One region of the Halomonas sp. AOP12-B1-6 genome, then DNA from elsewhere that is predicted to be linked to it. Evidence: predicted binding sites of a transcription regulator. Region 1 holds the regulator's gene; each other region holds the start of a gene.
The links. The regulator LexA, encoded in region 1, represses DNA repair genes until DNA is damaged. The targets are predictions, from matches to a motif close to TACTGTNTANNTANACAGTA.
Positions count from the first base shown of each region.

Region 2: a site for LexA is predicted at 2,054-2,073, ahead of ACT3TR_RS07785 (LexA family protein). Genes of this name have one in related genera too.
Region 3: a site for LexA is predicted at 3,008-3,027, ahead of ruvA (Holliday junction branch migration protein RuvA). Genes of this name have one in related genera too.

Region 1 covers NZ_JBQSYK010000005.1:293,072-299,121, forward strand. The annotation lists gene ACT3TR_RS15675 (ribonuclease J) at 1-1,428, opposite strand, end outside; gene purU (formyltetrahydrofolate deformylase) at 1,698-2,552, shown strand; gene lexA (transcriptional repressor LexA) at 2,655-3,332, opposite strand; gene ACT3TR_RS15690 (TetR/AcrR family transcriptional regulator) at 3,611-4,288, shown strand; gene ACT3TR_RS15695 (L,D-transpeptidase) at 4,266-4,802, shown strand; gene nagZ (beta-N-acetylhexosaminidase) at 4,904-5,935, shown strand; gene ACT3TR_RS15705 (hypoxanthine-guanine phosphoribosyltransferase) at 5,987-6,050, shown strand, end outside.
Region 2 covers NZ_JBQSYK010000002.1:543,249-549,298, forward strand. The annotation lists gene ACT3TR_RS07780 (Y-family DNA polymerase) at 96-1,370, opposite strand; gene ACT3TR_RS07785 (LexA family protein) at 1,367-1,816, opposite strand; gene ACT3TR_RS07790 (SOS response-associated peptidase) at 2,244-2,900, shown strand; one part of gene ACT3TR_RS07795 (IS3 family transposase) at 3,345-4,462, opposite strand; one part of gene ACT3TR_RS07795 (IS3 family transposase) at 4,462-4,915, opposite strand; gene ACT3TR_RS07800 (hypothetical protein) at 4,909-5,289, shown strand; gene ACT3TR_RS07805 (LysR family transcriptional regulator) at 5,581-6,050, opposite strand, start outside.
Region 3 covers NZ_JBQSYK010000004.1:227,554-233,603, forward strand. The annotation lists gene ACT3TR_RS13675 (FmdB family zinc ribbon protein) at 193-492, shown strand; gene aspS (aspartate--tRNA ligase) at 559-2,340, shown strand; gene ruvC (crossover junction endodeoxyribonuclease RuvC) at 2,436-2,984, shown strand; gene ruvA (Holliday junction branch migration protein RuvA) at 3,088-3,696, shown strand; gene ruvB (Holliday junction branch migration DNA helicase RuvB) at 3,778-4,815, shown strand; gene ybgC (tol-pal system-associated acyl-CoA thioesterase) at 4,812-5,225, shown strand; gene tolQ (protein TolQ) at 5,284-5,979, shown strand; gene tolR (protein TolR) at 5,991-6,050, shown strand, end outside.

The DNA.
Region 1 (6,050 bases):
CCAGTCAATAAAGCTGTCTTCATCCAGCGGGCAGGCATTCGTTGCATCTAGCATTAAGCGGCCAATACGCGCCCAGCCGTGATCGCTAATGGTCACGGGCAGTGCTAAATATAGGCTACCGCGTCGAGCCGTGGAAATGGCCGCATCTAATCCGGGGTGTGGAACAACGCTGTTCTGATTAACAATGCAGGGTGGCTGCACATGGTGTGCTTCACAGTGAAGGCCGTAGTTGTCAAAGCGTAATAAATCACCGTTGACCGGCGTTAGCGGTGCGCTAATACCCAACTGCTCAGCGATTGTCTGATGCGCCTGCTGGTGTCTTGCTTCGCCGTGAACAGGCATCAAGTGTTTAGGCTTCAGCCACTGGTAGAGCTTAATTAACTCTTCTTGAGCAGGGTGGCCGGTCGCATGCAGCTCAGGGTGATTCACCTCGTCGTAAATACGTACACCCAGCTGGGTTAAGCGCTTTTTAAGCTGATCAATAGGGCGCTCGTTACCGGGTATGACCTTGGCCGAAAAAATAACGTTATCGCCGGGCTGTAAGTCGACAGAAGGGTGGCGGCCCTGAGCCAGCCTCTGCAGCGCTGCCCGGGACTCACCTTGGCTGCCTGTCGCAATAATGACGACTTCATCGGGCGGCAGGTAGCCCAAGTCGTGATTGGGCACCAGGGGCGGTAAGTCATCCATGTATCCCAGCCCGCGCGCTACGCTGACCATGCGCTCCATCGAGCGGCCCATTAAGCTGATACGCCGGCCACACTGGTGTGCGGCGCGGCCTATAGCAAGCACGCGGGCCAAGTTGCTTGCAAAGCACGAGACCACGACGCGGCCTTCGCAGCGGCTGAGCGTTTTTGCTAACGCCCGAGCGACGTCCCCCTCGCTGCCTGAGTGACCGGGCATAGGGGCGTTGGTTGAGTCGCCGACGACTAAATCGATGGGGGCAAGTGCTTTAAATTGAGCGGCACTGATGGGCGTGCCAATCAGCGGCTCGGGATCAAGTTTCCAGTCGCCGGTATGTAAAACGCGGTAGCCACCGGCCAGCATCATCAGGGCACAGCTTTCGGGAATGGAATGCGTTAAAAGCAAATAACGTAGAGTGAATGGGCCGCTTTCTAGAGCTTCGCCAGGCTCAATGACGTGTATCGCCGCACTGCTAAGCTGATGTTCGGCGAATTTTAATCTGAGTAGCCCTGCTGCCAGCGGCGTGGCATAAATAGGGCAGTTCCACATGGGCCAGAGCCAAGCGACTGCGCCAATGTGGTCTTCATGACCATGGGTGATAAACAGTGCTTTGGGTACGATCCCCAGCGCCTTCGGCGTATCTACGTTGGGTACTTGAAGCGGTGAGTTAGGAAGATCCTGGCGAATCATCATGCCGCAATCAACGGCAATCCAGTGATTGTCATAGCCGTATAGCGTTAGATTCATTCCGATCTCACCACATCCCCCCAGCGGCAATATGCGCAGCGGTGGACGACGACGGGGACGAATTTGAACGCGTGAAGAATGCATCAGTTATGAAAAGCCTAAAAAGTAGTGACTTAACTATACGGGAAGGCAGGGGCGGCTAACAATCATCGTTGTCCTTCCGATACACTATGCAGCGTCGTTAACATGCCAAGGTGATGGTTTGTTAAGCCGGTTTATCCGGTTAGTTTTTCATTAGTGATGTTTGAAATAGGTCAAGAGTAGCCCACATGTCGCATTATTATCGTTTAGTTGTTTCTTGCCCTGATCGGGTGGGTATTGTTGCACGCGTGTCGAGCTTTATTGCTCAGCAAGGCGGGTCGATTACTGAAGCCAGCCAGCATTCGGACCTAGAGACCGGCCGCTTTTTTATGCGTTATGAAATCTTGGCAGACTCAGTAGGCATCTCGGTAGAAGCGCTGCGTGCCGCCTTTGAACCGGTAGCCCGAGAATTCAGCATGCAATGGGCATTGGTTGATACTCAAAAGCGTCGGCGCGTAGTGCTGATGGTGTCGCGAGAATCGCACTGCTTAGTAGACCTTCTTTATCGCTGGCAGTCGGGGGAGTTGGATTGCGATATTGTCGGCGTTATTTCCAATCATGACGACTTGCGTTCGCTGACGCAGTGGTACGGAATTCCTTACCACCACGTGTCGGTAGACCCTGACGATAAAGAGGCATCATTTGCGAAGGTACAGGCTGAAATCGATAGCGCGCAGGCGGACTGCATCGTACTCGCACGCTATATGCAAATCCTACCGCCCGAACTGTGCGCGCGTTATTCAGGCAAAGTGATCAATATTCACCACAGCTTTTTGCCCTCATTTGCGGGAGCAAAACCTTATCACCAGGCCTACCAGCGGGGCGTTAAGCTGATTGGCGCTACCTGCCATTATGTCACCGAGGAGCTTGATGCAGGCCCCATTATTGAGCAGGATATCCACCGTGTCAGCCACTGCCATACGCCTACTGATTTAGTGCGCTTTGGGCGTGATGTTGAGAAAGCGGTACTGGCACGCGGTTTACACTGGCACTTAGAAGACCGCGTGCTGATCCATGGCAATAAAACGGTGGTATTTAGCTAAGCGGCTTATCAATAAGGCTACTTTATCGCTATGAGGTGGCCGCTTTTGCGACCACCTCTATTAGGTTTGATGAAGGCATTGATAAATGACGTTATGCCTGGCTTAACCTAACGCCTGGCCATTGCCGCCGCGAATCACGCCAACGCCAACGCCTTCTATATCGAGCGACTGGGAACGTAGATCGATTTCAATCGGCGCAAAGTCGGCGTTCTCTGCGAACAGCGTGACCTGATGGCCTTGGCGCTTAAAGCGTTTAACCGTGACTTCATCATCTAAGCGGGCAACGACTATCTGACCGTCGCGGACACGCTCAGTACGGTGCACGGCCAGCAGGTCACCCTCTAAAATACCGATATCTTTCATGGATAAGCCACGTACGCGCAGCAAGTAATCCGCTTTGGGGGTGAAGTACTCAGCAGGCAGCGGGCAGTAGCGGTCGATATGCTCGGCAGCCAAAATAGGACTGCCGGCGGCAACTTCACCAATGACCGGCAGGCCCGCCTGAGCAGGCTCGATCGTGGCAGACAGCGTACTGACAGATGTGTCCAATACGTCTTGAGGCTCTTGGTTAGGCAAGCGTATACCGCGTGACGTGTTGCGAATGATGCGGATCACACCCTTGCGTTCAAGTGCGCGTAGATGCTCCTCAGCGGCGTTAGGTGAGCGAAAGCCGAGTGCTTTAGCGATCTCAGCGCGCGTCGGAGGGTAGCCAAATTCGCCCATGGTTTTAACAATAAAATCAAATACGTGCTGTTGGCGAGCGGTTAGTGGACGCGACATACCAAGCTCCAGAATTGTGAATAGACAGTCATAAAATGAAGGTAACTTAAACAGTAAGTGTTTAAGTATACAGTATGTGTCTCTGTCCAGTATATGGCCTTGTCAATACCAATATTTACCGCTCTGGGAGCTTCAATGATTTGAAACTAAGCTTTTTCTTATGCAGCTTTTCCTTATAAGTGCCGAGGCATTGTGGTGACAAATCAAGCGTTGAGACTACCCAGGTTATGGCATAGTATTTTGCGATGTTTTAAACACCTGTTTCTCTGGAGAGCATCATGGCTCAATCTGATACGGTGACCCGTATACTTGATACCGCTGAAGTGCTGTTTGCAGAGCGTGGTTTTGCTGAAACCTCGCTGCGCAACATCACTAGCAAGGCGCGCGTCAATCTTGCTGCTGTGAATTATCATTTTGGCTCCAAAAAAGCCTTAATTCAGGCTGTTTTTTCCCGCTATCTGGATCCTTTTACGCTGCGTTTTCACACTGCGCTTGATGAGCTTGAGGCTCAGCATGATGGGCAGGTGATACCGCTGGAAACGCTGCTTGAAACTATGGCAACGACGGTTCTTGCGGTGCCCGCTGAGCGTAATAGCTTGAAGGTCTTTATGCGCCTGCTAGGCTTAGCCTACAGTCAGGCTCAAGGGCATTTAAGGCGACATATACAGCAAGAATATGGGGATGTGTTTACGCGCTTCACTGAGCTAGTGCGCCAAGCAACCCCTGAACTGCCCGATGCAGAGCGCTTTTGGCGGCTACACTTCATGCTAGGCACTGTTATCTTCACCCTGTCAGGCCTTGATGCCCTGCGTGATATTGCGGAAAAGGATTACCACGAGCAGGTATCGGTGCGGGACTTAATCCGGCGCTTGCGCCCGGTAGTCGTGGCTGCGATGAATGCGCCACTACCCCCAACTTTAGAAGAAGGACACCATGCGAACGCCAAGGTTAGCTGAGCTACCCCCAACCGAGAACATCTGGCTTGAGATAGATACTACCGAGCAGCTGCTGCGCTGTTGGCGGGGGCCTAAAGTGCTGCATGAGTGCGCTATTTCTTCTGGCGTTGCCGGTGTTGGTGAGCATAATGGCAGCGGTAAGACGCCGCATGGCTGGCACTATGTGCGCGCCGCGATTGGCAGTGGCTTGCCCGAGAATGCGGTATTTCGTGGCCGCCGCTGGACTGAGGAAGTATTCTCGCCAGCGTTAGGCGAAGCCTACCCGCAGCGTGATTGGATTTTGACGCGGATTCTGTGGCTTTGTGGGTTAGAAAGAGGCGTGAATCGTGGCGGTCAGGTTGATTCGCAGCGGCGCTATATCTATCTGCACGGTACGCCTACCGATCAGCCGATGGGCGTCGCCGCTTCGCACGGATGCATTCGGCTACGCAACAGCGATTTGCTACATATCTTTGCATTGTCGTTGCCCGGCACCCCCGTTTGGTTGCACGGAGAAAGGCAGTGCTTTGACTAAACGACGCTGAGCTGTATTGGGGGCGGGCTTCAAATGCCCCCATCTTTGACACTGATAAACGATCGTCTAAAATCATTGCCCCTCTTATTGGACTTCTCACGATGACTCAACCTCTAGGCCCGGTCATGCTTGACCTTGAAGGCCAAGCATTAACTCGCGATGAAAAGCACTTGCTGCTTGAACCCACGGTAGGGGGCGTCATTTTATTTGCCCGTAACGTCGAAAGCGCCTACCAGGTGCGCAAGCTCTGTAGTGATATTCGCCGCGTGCGGGGGGATTTATTGATCGCGGTTGATCAGGAGGGCGGGCGCGTTCAGCGCATTAAAGAGGGTTTGACACGCCTTCCTGCCATGGCGCGCATTGGCGAGTGCTATAGCGCTAACGCAGAAGACGGCCTCGCGTTGGCAAAAGATGCTGGTTGGCTGCTGGGTATGGAAATGGCCGCCTGTGGCTTGGACTTAAGCTTTGCCCCGGTGCTTGATGTTGAAAGCGGTATATCAAGCGTGATTGGCGATCGCAGTTTCAGCCATGATCCGCAGCAAGTGGCCGTGCTTGGCGGTGCTTTTGTGCAAGGTCTTCATGAGGCGGGGATGGCCGCTGTCGGTAAGCACTTCCCAGGTCATGGCAGTGTCGCTGCTGACTCTCACGTCGCGCTGCCGGTGGATGATCGGCCGCTTGATGTGATTAAACAGCATGACTTAGTGCCCTTTTATCACCTGGCAGGTCAGCTAGAAGGGATTATGCCCGCCCACGTTATTTACAGCGCGTTTGATTCCCGACCCGCTGGTTTTTCGCCTAGCTGGTTAGGCATGCTGCGTGAGTCGATGGGCTTTAAGGGCTGCGTCTTTTCTGATGATTTAAGCATGGCGGGTGCCCACGAAGCCGGTGAACCCAAGGATCGCGCCCGGGCAGCCTTAGCCGCAGGCTGCGACATGCTGCTGGTATGCAATGACCGCGTCGCGGCACTTGAGGTAATGAACGCCTGCCAAGATATCGACGCTAAGCGTGCCGCCAAGCTTCGTTACAGCCGCGCACGACCAGATTTAGATGCACTCAGCGCGTTAGGGCGCTGGCGTCGCACCCACGCTAAATTAGAAGCGCTGGCCAACCAGTCGAATGCCAGTACTCTTTAAGCGCACTTGCTAACCTATATGACGATTTTTAAACCGCCGCGGAGTTGTTAGATGTCGAAGTTGGATAAAGAAGCGTTGGAGTCACTGGACTCAATGCGTGAGTTAATGGATAACG
Region 2 (6,050 bases), on a different contig from region 1:
CAGGATCGCCGCTTTAGCACGTCGAATGCGTCACAACAGGGATGTGATTATTGGTAGTGAAAAGAGGTAGGAGTGCCAGGGATGGCAGCTCTTTTCTAGGTTTTGGCCACTGCTAGCTCTTCCCAGCGTGTGGTGTAGCGTGGTGTACGGTGCTCGCAACGCAATTCCCAAGCATTCTGTTTGCGAGGCATGCCAATCCGGACGGTATTTTTTCCGTGTTCGCGATTGAGCTTATCGAGCGTGGCCATCAATTTTTCATTACGAGCACGTTTCTCGTCACTGATCGGTTCGGCGAGCAGCCCTAGTTGTTCATTGTCGTGATCGCACAAATCAATGAGCATAATCCCGCATTTTTGGTACCAGATGTCTTTTTTAAAAATTCTTTCTAGCCCTGCCATGGCAGCTTTGATGAGCTCGCGGCTATCATCGGTGGGGTGAGGTAGCGGTATTACTAACCGTTTACTGTAGCTCGGCAGATCTTGCCGAAAGCGATTGGTGTGAACAAACACCATCAATGCCTGCGCCAAGCCGTTTTGTCGTCGTAGCTTTTCACCAGCACGTGATGCGTGCACGCGTAGGGCTTCGTGCAGATCGGTTTTGTTCGTCGTGAGCCGGCCGAAGGAGCGGGACACCATGATCTGTTTTTTTGGTTGGCTCATGTCGTCGAGTGATATGCAGTTTTCGCCCCTCAACTCATAAACCAGACGTTCCATGACCACACTGAAATGGCGCCGCAAATGCTTAGAGCTGGCGGTGCGCAGCTGCCAAGCATTCTCTATGCCTAGAGTATGAAGCCGCGCTGCACTGCGACCTGCTACCCCCCATATCTCATTAACGGGTAGCTGCTCCAGGAATTCCCGGGTGTCGCTGCTGTTAGGGTCCATCATGGCCACGCCATTGAAAACACTTTCTTTTTTAGCGCGGTGATTGGCAATTTTTGCAAGCGTTTTGCTAGTGCTTAAGCCAACGCTAACCGGAATACCTGTATCTCGCTTAACTTGCTGTCGCATTAATTGGCATCGTTCTTCTAATGTGTCTGGTTCAAAGCCCTCAAACGATAGAAATGACTCATCAATGCTATATACATCCACGTGAGGCGTATGCTGTGAGAGAACATCAGTAACGCGGCTGCTCATATCACCGTAAAGCGCATAATTTGAGCTGAGCAATGTGCATTGTCGACGAATATGCGGATCAATCTGATGGGCAGGCATTCCCATTGCCACACCTAAGTTTTTGATTTCTTGCGAACGCGCGACCACGCAGCCGTCGTTATTCGACAAAACGCCGACAGCTTGGCCTTCCAACCTGGGAGCAAAGACTCGTTCGCAGGAGACATAGAAATTATTGCAGTCGACCAAGGCAATCATACGGTGAAACCGGGTGCTAGCGGTTGGATGCTATGGGTGGCCACACCCCAATTGTGACAATCATGCCCAGTGAGAGGGATGGGCTTAAACTCTGGGTTAGAGGCCACCAAATACGGCCGACTGCCCATGATGCTTAGCTTTTTACACGTCAGCTCGCCGTCCACGCTCATGATCACGATATGGCCTGGCTGAGGATTGATAGACCGGTCGACAATTAACAACGCATTATCTTTAATGCCATCGCCTTCCATGGAGGTGCCTTTGGCTCGCAGAAAGAACGTTGCACTAGGGTGCTTAATCAAATGGGCAATAAGATCTAATTCGACCTCGACATAATCGTCTGCGGGACTCGGGAAACCAGCGCGGACTTCGCCACCCGCTAAAGGCAGCCTTAGCGGTCGAGCCATGGTGTCGACGCGTCCAAGAATGGTGAAATGCATACTCATGCCATGCTCCCCATCGCTCGCCATGTGCCTGGTAGATGCACCTCAATGTTTTCAAGCGGTGCGAGTAGCGCGTCTTGTTCAGTCCCCCAAACCGCCAACAACTGCGTACCTTCCTCTCTCAAATCATCCCGTTGAAGAGGAAATCCTCCAACGATAACTGGAAGAGTACGGGGACTACTGAATGGCCGTTGCATAGACCGTGGGTAAGTTTTCTTGCTCATAAGCGCCTCCCTATATAGCTGTTAATATATACAGTATTAAGGGCTGACAATAAGCGATCAGCCTAGTGAATCGCAAGCACTCTTCTTCATTCGTTGGTCTTATCGTGTTGGCAAGCCCACCTTATTTTGACGGTGGTTAGATGAGGGCACCGCGATTTTGGTGCGTAGGCTGACTTGGATGGCCAATTCTCGTCTATCCTGCAGCTATGTGCGGACGATTTGCTTTATTCACCCCGATACCTGAGCTGACCAAAAAGGTCGGTGCGGTTATGTCTGAGCGCGACATTCGACCGCGCTACAATGTGGCGCCGGGTACCTGGATCGCGAGCATACGGCAGGCGTCTGAGGACTCTGCTCCCACGCTTGAAGAGGTGTGGTGGGGATTTCGCCCATCGTGGGCCAAAGGGAAAGGCACGCAACCCATAAATGCGCGAGTTGAAACCGTTGCGACTAATAACTTTTTCAAATCGGCATTTGCTAAACACCGGTGCCTCGTACTCGCTGACGGATGGTACGAATGGATCAAGAACACGCCCCCTAAGCAGCCTCATTATCTGTGCCGAAGGGATCGAGAGCCCCTATACTTCGCCGCTATCTACGCAGAACGGGATGATGGAGGTCTAGGATGTGCCATTCTCACCGAGCCAGCTCGAGGCAGTGCTGCCGATGTGCATGACAGGATGCCGTTAATTTTGGACGACGACAGTCTTGAACACTGGCTTGCTACTGACCTGACGGATAAAGAGACAATCCGCAGCATGGTGCGGCATATCGATGCGGGACTAGTTGAACATTGGCCGGTTAGCACGGCTGTTAACAAACCTTCCGAGGGACAAGGTGATGAGCTGATCAATCCTCTCTAGCGTTTCTGATCTTGAGATTGATAGTTTTCCAGCGCTTTTATCTATCCGCTAGGTTGTAGCCATAGGAAGGAAGAACAAATTCAAAGTGAGGAGCCAACAAAGCTATCTCACTGGTAGGTTGAACACCGTAAGGTGGTTAGACGTTATCCATCATCGGCCGCTTATGCATGGCTAGCCTCAAGTACCACGACGATCACTTCCGCGACGGCTAACTTATTAGTATAGCCCCCAGGATAATGGACCAGAGTACATACCCAAAATAAGGGTGCCTAAGATTATGACCACGCCAACTAGTTTGCGCGAAGCTGAGATGGAAGCAAGAGCGCGTCGAGCCGTGATGGAAAGCGGCGATTGGTTAACTGTCGATGAGATATTGCAGTTGCCAGGCGTCCGCTCACGTGGTGATAGCGGTGATTTTCAACCCAGTTGTCCAAATGGCTGCACTTAAGCAGCCTTTTTATTACGCTCGATTTCCTGCACTTTCCCTGGGTTAAGCGACACTGAACCAGTGACCTCCCAGTTTCGGGTGCTGCCCGACCAGCGTTTCGGATAGCGACGCTTAGCGCTTTCATAAACCGCTTTACGACGTTCAAGGCGTTTTCGATCAACGCCACGATGCCGGTCAGCTGGCGTGACATATTGGATGCCACTGTGAAGGTGCTGTTCGTTGTAAGCCCGCTCGAACACCAACATCCATTCTCGTACCGCGCTCAGCGATGTAAAGCCCTTGGTGGGCCATGCTGGGCAGTATTTGACGGTACGGAACAGCGCTTCCGAGTAAGGGTTGTCGTTGCTTACTCTCGGTCGACTGTAAGACATCAACATCCCTAGTTCGGTTAACCTCGCTTTGAGCGTATAGGACGTCATCGGCGCGCCATTATCCGAGTGCAACACCGGCGGCTGATGCCAGCATTTCTCACGCAATAATGCACGCTCCATCAGCTGTTTAGCCAAGTCGCCCGATTCCGTCTCATGAACTTCCCAGGCAATGATTTTGCGGCTGTAGATATCCATGATCAGGTAGAGATACCAGTGCTGGCCTCGTACAACGGAGGCGCAATAGCTAATATCCCAGCTCCAAACCTGGTTCGGCCCTGTCGCCGTAAAACTGGTCGGCGCGGGTACTGTGCGGCGTGCTTTCGTACGGCCACGATGATGCTGCTGGTGATGCTTTTTCAAGACCCGATAAAACGACGATTCGGAGGCCAGATAGACGCCGTTGTCTGCCAGTAAGGGCACGATTTGAGACGGCGGCAAGCTCTGATACTCGGGACGATGACACGTGTTCAAAATGGTCTGCTTTTCCTCATGCGTCAGCTGATGCGGCTGCCTCCCTTGTGCCGCCTGTGGACGCTGATCCTCAACAACAGTGCCACACTCAGATCGCCAACGCTTTAGTGTGCGCTCGCTTACATCGATAATATCGGCTGCTTGATAGCGGGAAGCGCCCCCCATAACCGCTTCGTCAAATAGCGCGATAAGCCTTGCACGTTCGTCGAGCGGCGTTAGTCGTCCTCGCCGCTGTCGGGATCTTCGCTGTACAAGGCGTCGAGCTTTTTTGAGAGCACCAGTAACGACGTCGTCTCTGCCACTACCTTGTCTTTGCGTCGCACTTCCGCTTTGAGTTGCTTGATGGTCTTACGGTCTTCTTTACGTTGCTTTTGCGCCGCTTTTTCCTGATCTTCTTGCCGACCAGCGCCTTCGAGGCAAGCCGCTTTCCACTGTTGAATTTGCTCGGGATAAAGGCCTTTTTCGCGGCAGTAAGCGCCAAGCTCCGCCTCTGACAGGGTGGCGGTTTCGATGACCACGGCGAGCTTGGCGTCGGGCGACCATTCGCTGTCGCCTTGGGTGTAACCCGGCACAGGCACTCCTTTTACTCGACACTGTTTTAGCCAACTATACAGCGTCGCGTCAGAGATGCCTTCCTCTGTTGCTACCGATGCCACACTGTGATTATGGGGTGGTAACAACTTCTTCAGGACGGCTGCTTTACGCTCTGCAGAATAACGTGGCACAAGGACTCCATGCCGCTCCCTCTGGATTAGATTTAGGCGATATCACCAACCGGACAACAAGGCTGACAAAGGGGGATAGTGTTCATCCTGCTCAGTGGAAACAACAAGGTGATATTTTTACTATCAATGACCACGGCACCGATTACTACCCAGCGTTTGGGCTTGAGAAGGATGCTGGCTACCGACCGTATCGCGTCATGTCGAAAATCATCGACATCTTCAAAGAGGATAAAGACGGATGGGGAATGGCCTTTTGGTTTCAGTCGATAAACAGCTATCTTGGCGGGCTAAGGCCCCAGGATCTGATAGCTACAGACCCTGATCTCGTTATTGATGCCGCTCTAGATGAGGTGCGAGGAGTCACACATGGATAGTGAGTAGACCAATATGGGGTAGTGGCAATAACAATCGACACGCTTCAAACGAGCAAAAAAGATAATCAGAGCTCCCCCTAAAGGTGACTTAAGTTATTATGAAGAGCTATCCGTGGAAAGGGGCTATGTCATGTGCAATGGGTCGCCCGCTATACCCCCATAGGGCCATGCCTTTACCGGCGTTGATGTTAGTCTGAATATGCTCACGTGGGTTTAATAACCATTATTTGCGAGGCTACTCATGTCAGCATCAGCCATTTCGCCTCAAAAGCATAGGAATAATGGGCGCGACTACCTGATAGCAGAGGTAATCCATGCTTCACTAAAAGCCTGAGAAATTTGACTCCCCATCATGTATGAGTGACGCCAAAAGCAACCTAATTCACGCTCTGCCGATAAAGCGGGAGGAAGCTCCATCACTGCTAAATGATCCGGTAAATGTACATCTCTTACCCAGCCATACGGCAATAATGCATGACCATAACCTGCGGCAACTAAAGCCATTCGATGCTCAACACCAAGGCCATATGTACGAGTCAAGCCGGAGCTTAATAATTTACTTAAGCCTTCAGTAATTAGCGATGGAACAAAATCATCCTCGCTAAGTGGTAGTAATCCAGGCTCACAGAGCATAAGAGGATGGAGTTCAGGCTGAAGTTTATCGGCTCGCACTAGTAAGACAAAGTGTTCCTTGAATAAGCTTGTATATGCCATCCCCTCAGGAACCGACTGTGCTGCACTAATTAGCAAATCAATTTCAC
Region 3 (6,050 bases), on a different contig from region 1:
TCTGCATAACCTTGCTTGGCAGGGGTCACAAAAGGGTATAATGGCGGCGCTTGATCAACCGCAGCCTTGGAATTTATCCCGACTGGCCACATATTGGCAGCCCGGCAGCGTTTATTTTTGCTATTTTTCTGTCAGAAACACGTCTGTCAGAACTGAACCTGTCAGCGTTGAGCTTTATAAGGAGTCATCAACATGCCGATCTATGAATATGAGTGCAAGGCCTGCGGCCATCGTATGGAAAAACTGCAGAAGATTAGTGCTGATCCTTTAAAGGATTGTCCAGCGTGTCATAGCGATGGTTTGGCTCGCTTGGTATCCGCTGCAGGGTTTCGCTTGGCCGGCGGCGGTTGGTATGAAACTGATTTTAAAACGGGTAGCAAAAAGAATTTAGTCGCTGATGGCAAAACGGCATCGACAGATGCTGGCAAAACCAGTGATACCAGTGCTACCTCTAAGAGCGCTACTCCTACAGACAAGGGCGCCGCGGCATAGCCGAGGCTGCCAGGGTTGGGACGACCCGCGACACATTAATTGCCACGTAACAGAACAGGATTTGACATGCGCAGCCATTATTGCGGCCAGCTGAATGAAACTTTGGTGGATCAAACGGTTACGGTATGCGGATGGGTTCATCGCCGCCGTGACCACGGTGGAGTAATTTTCCTCGACATGCGCGACCGCGATGGTATCGCTCAGATCGTGGTCGACCCCGATACCGCCGATGCGTTCGCTCATGCGGACCGCGCTCGCAGCGAGTACGTCCTGCGCATTACAGGCCGTGTGCGGTTGCGTCCAGAAGGCACCCAAAATGCCAACATGCCGACGGGCATGATTGAAGTGTTAGCAAAAGATGTTGAAGTGCTCAACGCGGCAATTACGCCGCCTTTCATGCTTGATGAGCATGGGAAAGTGGGCGAAGAAGTGCGTTTAAAGTATCGCTATATCGATCTGCGTCGCCCTGACATGATTGAAAAACTGCGTCTGCGTTCACGTATTTCTCACAACGTTCGTGCCTACCTTGAAGGTCAGGGGTTTTTAGATATCGAAACCCCTGTGCTGACACGCGCCACACCAGAAGGGGCGCGTGACTATCTAGTGCCTAGCCGTACGCATGCCGGTAGCTTCTTTGCGTTGCCGCAGTCGCCTCAGCTGTTTAAGCAACTTTTGATGGTGGCCGGCTTTGATCGCTACTATCAAATTGCCAAATGTTTCCGTGATGAAGATTTACGTGCCGATCGTCAGCCTGAATTTACCCAGATTGATATTGAGGCATCGTTTGTAGATGAGAACGATATCATGGGGATTACTGAAACCATGATTCGCCAGCTGTTCCAAGAAGTGTTAAGCGCTGAGCTTCCTGAGTTCCCGCGGATGACGTGGCAGGAAGCGATGGATCGCTTTGGCTCTGATAAGCCAGACTTGCGCATCCCGCTTGAACTGACTGACGTTGATGACCTAATGCAGCAGGTCGATTTTAAAGTCTTTTCTGGTCCGGCCAGTGCCGATGATGGCCGCGTAGCGGCGCTCAAAGTGCCCGGCGGTGCTAAGCTCTCGCGTAAAGAGATTGATGAGTACACCAAGTTTGTTGGCATTTACGGTGCTAAGGGCTTGGCATGGATTAAGGTCAACGAGCGCGCTAAAGGGCTTGAGGGTCTGCAGTCACCGATCGTCAAGTTTATGGAAAATATCGTTGAAGAGCTGCTTGATCGCGTAGGCGCGGAAGATGGCGATATTATTTTCTTCGGTGCAGATAAAGCGCGTATCGTCAACGAAGCCATTGGAGCGCTGCGTGTCAAGCTGGGCGCTGACCTGGAGCTTTACACCCAGGAATGGGCGCCGCTTTGGGTTGTCGACTTCCCCATGTTTGAGGCCGATGACAGCGGTCGTTTAAGTCCGCTACACCATCCGTTTACGGCACCTTCGTGCACACCTGTGGAGCTCAAGGCTGATCCAGCTAAAGCGCTTTCGCGGGCTTATGACATGGTGCTTAATGGTACCGAGCTCGGTGGCGGCTCTATTCGTATTCATGACCAAGCCATGCAGAGCACCGTATTTGATATTCTTGGCATTGGTGAGGAAGAGGCCCAGGAGAAATTCGGCTTCTTGCTGGATGCGCTTCAATACGGCGCGCCCCCGCATGGTGGCTTAGCGTTCGGTCTGGACCGTTTGGTGATGCTGATGGTCGGTGCTAAGACTATTCGTGAAGTGATTGCTTTCCCGAAAACCCAAAGCGCGGCCTGCTTAATGACCAATGCGCCGGGTGAAGTCAGCCCAGAGCAGCTAAAAGACCTTCACATCCGCCTACGTCAAAAAGTTAAGGCGGAAACAGTCGCAGAATAAAGCGCCTGTACCGTTGACCAGCACCGACGCTACGGCGTCGGTGTTTTTGTATGCTGCTCTGATAGTTAGGCCTAATCCACTCGAGTAACGGTGTTATGGATGAGAGAAAGCCTGCTGTACCCATACGCATACTGGGCATTGATCCTGGCTCCCGCGTGACGGGTTACGGCGTTATTGATGTGATTGGCGTCAAGCCTTGCTACGTAGCGAGCGGCTGTATCCGCACCGCTGACGGCGCTTTAGAGCAACGCTTGGCACAAATTTATGCAGGACTCAGCGAAGTCGTCGGTTTGCACAAGCCTTCTCAAGTAGCTATTGAGCGTGTTTTTATGGCTAAAAATCCGGATTCAGCACTTAAACTGGGCCAAGCAAGAGGAGCCGCATTAGTCTGTATGGCAAATCACGGGTTAAGTCTTGCCGAGTATGCCGCACGACAAATCAAACAGTCGGTGACGGGCCAGGGTGGTGCGGATAAAGCTCAAGTGCAACATATGGTGACGGCTATTTTGCAGCTCTCGGCCACTCCGCAAGCAGATGCCGCCGATGCGCTTGCCATTGCGTTAACCCATGCCTACAGCGCAACGGGGCTTACTGGCACGGTGACGCGGGGTCGCAGCCGCTCTGCAGGGCGCTGGCGTCTTTAAATCGACAATATGTAAAGTCTTACTACTGGTCATCTGTACATAGTCACTTTATAGTAAACGGCTGTTTTTACTCTATCGTTTTCACCCGAGCGCGAGCGACTTTATGATTGGACGTCTGAGTGGCCAGTTACTGGCAAAGCAACCGCCTTGGATCGTGATCGACGTTCATGGCGTAGGTTACGAGCTAGAAACGTCAATGAACACGTTGGTAGCATTACCTGCAGTCGGGGAAAGCGTTTCGTTATTCACACATCTAACCATTCGTGACGACGCTCACCTGCTATACGGTTTTGGAAGAGAGCATGAGCGTGCTCTGTTTCGAGCACTGATAAAGGTCAACGGCGTGGGGCCTAAGCTGGCGTTAGCGATTTTGTCGGGCATGGACGAAGATGCCTTTATGCGCTGTGTCCGAGACGATGACAGTAAGGCGCTAACCAAGCTGCCAGGCGTGGGGAAAAAAACCGCCGAGCGGCTGATCATCGAAATGCGCGATCGCTTTCCAGAGTGGGAAGATGGTAGCAATGCATTACTGCCTCTTGAGGCTACCAATGGCCGGGGCTCTGCACGAGACAACCTCGCCGATGCGGAGGCCGCATTGGTAAGTTTGGGGTATAAACTCACCGAAGCATCAAAAATGTTGGCGGACATAGACTCTAATCAGTCGACGGAGGCGCTTATTAAAGCCGCGCTGACGCAACGTATGAATGGCTAGCCGTAAAGGTTGAGCATAGACCGTTGTTGAATTTACGATTAAAAAACGCACTTAAAAAATGCACTTGAAAAAAGAGCACTTATGTTAGAACACGATCGGCTGATCGCCGCTGAGCCTGAGCACGGTGAGGTGCGCATTGATTACGCAATTCGCCCCAAGCGGCTGGATGAGTATATTGGCCAGCCCCGCGTTCGCGAACAGCTGGAAATCTTCATTGGCGCCGCTCGGTTACGTGAAGAGAGCCTAGATCATACTCTGGTGTTCGGGCCGCCGGGGTTAGGTAAAACCACGCTGGCTCATATTATCGCCGCTGAGATGGGGGTGGGCATGAAGTCTACCTCCGGGCCAGTGCTTGAGCGTGCCGGCGACTTAGCCGCTATGCTGACCAATCTAGAGCCTGGCGACGTGCTTTTTATCGATGAAATTCACCGCCTTTCTCCCGTCGTCGAAGAAGTCTTATATCCCGCCATGGAAGATTTTCAGCTGGATATCATGATTGGTGAAGGCCCCGCTGCGCGTTCCATAAAGCTAGACCTTCCTCGTTTCACGTTGGTCGGCGCCACCACCCGTGCAGGATTATTAACCTCACCACTGCGCGATCGGTTTGGCATTGTTCAGCGTCTTGAATTTTACAATCTGGAAGAGCTTACCGAAATTGTTTCGCGCTCAGCGCGCCTACTCGGCGTAGAAACCAGCCACGAAGGAGCTGTTGAAGTGGCGCGTCGTTCACGAGGAACGCCTCGTATAGCGAATCGCCTATTGCGCCGAGTGCGCGATTACGCCGAAATGAAGGGCAACGGTGTGGTTGATGTAGCAATCGCAGACGCAGCACTCAATATGCTCAATGTAGATCATCATGGGCTAGATCATATGGACCGGCGGCTCTTACTGGCTATGATCGATAAATTCGATGGCGGCCCGGTGGGTATTGATTCATTAGCCGCAGCGATTAGCGAGGAGCGAGACACCATAGAAGATGTGATTGAGCCTTATCTTATTCAGCAAGGTTTAATCATGCGTACACCTCGTGGGCGCGTCGTCACACGTCAGGCTTGGCTACACTTTGAGCGCGTTCCTCACGAACAGGCGTCCGACATGGAAGGGGAGCGACGCCCGTGAGTGTCTCTACCGCCGCTAGTTATCGCCTGCCGCTACGTGTTTATATGGAAGATACGGATGCAGGCGGCATTGTTTACTACGTTAATTATCTGAAGTTTATGGAGCGTGTGCGCAGTGAATGGTTACGCGAACTAGGCCTTAATCAGCAAACGCTGCTAGACGAAGGTACACAGCTAGTGGTATACCGCTTGGCCTGTGATTATGCAAAGCCTGCCTGTTTGGACGATGCGTTGGAAATTAGTGCACGGGTAACTAACGTCGGGCGCTGTCGGATGACCTTCGAGCAGCAAGTTTGGCGCGCTGAGGAACTCCTATGCACTGCCACAGTCGAGATAGCATGCTTGAGTAAAGAGCGTTTACGGCCAAAAGCTTGGCCACCCGCGCTTAAGATTTTGATACAGGCCTCTTAACCAAGAGGCCATTCACTGCGTCGGAAATACCGACCCTAATAGATTGATGAGGGCACCTGTGAACGATAACACCATGTCCATTCCCCACCTGATAATGAATGCCAGTACCGTCGTACAGCTGGTAATGCTGCTACTTGTGGTGGCGTCAATCCTCTCTTGGGTGGTGATTTTTCAGCGCAGCATAGCGCTGCGCCGTGCCAAGCAAGAATACAACCAATTTGAAGAGTCTTTTTGGTCCGGTGTCGACTTGAATGAGCTCTATCGAGAGATTCCAGTTGATGACCCTCGACACGGGGCTGAACACGTTTTCCAAGCTGGGTTTCGTGAATTCAACCGGCTAATGCCTAAAACGAGTGACGCTAGCACCGTGTTAGAGGGTGTACAGCGTAGTATGCGCGTGGCGTGGTCACGGGAAGAGGATCGCTTAACGCAGCACTTGGTCTTTCTAGCCACTGTTGCTTCTGCAAGCCCTTATATCGGTCTGTTCGGGACGGTCTGGGGTATCATGGGGTCATTTCAGGCACTGTCGTTGACCCAGCAGGCAACCTTGTCAACGGTTGCGCCATGGATTGCGGAAGCGCTGATTGCAACGGCGATGGGCCTGTTTGCCGCTATTCCAGCGGTTATTTTCTATAACCGTCTCTCTAATGACGCTTCTCGGTTGCTCGGCAAATATGAAGATTTTGCGGAAGAGTTTCACGCTATCTTGCACCGTAATCTGCAGGGTCGTGACAGCAAACCGAGCGCAAGTTAAGGGAGACGGCTATGCAAGGACCATTTAATCGTAGCGGTAAAAGCAAGCCGATGGGGGAGATTAACGTCGTC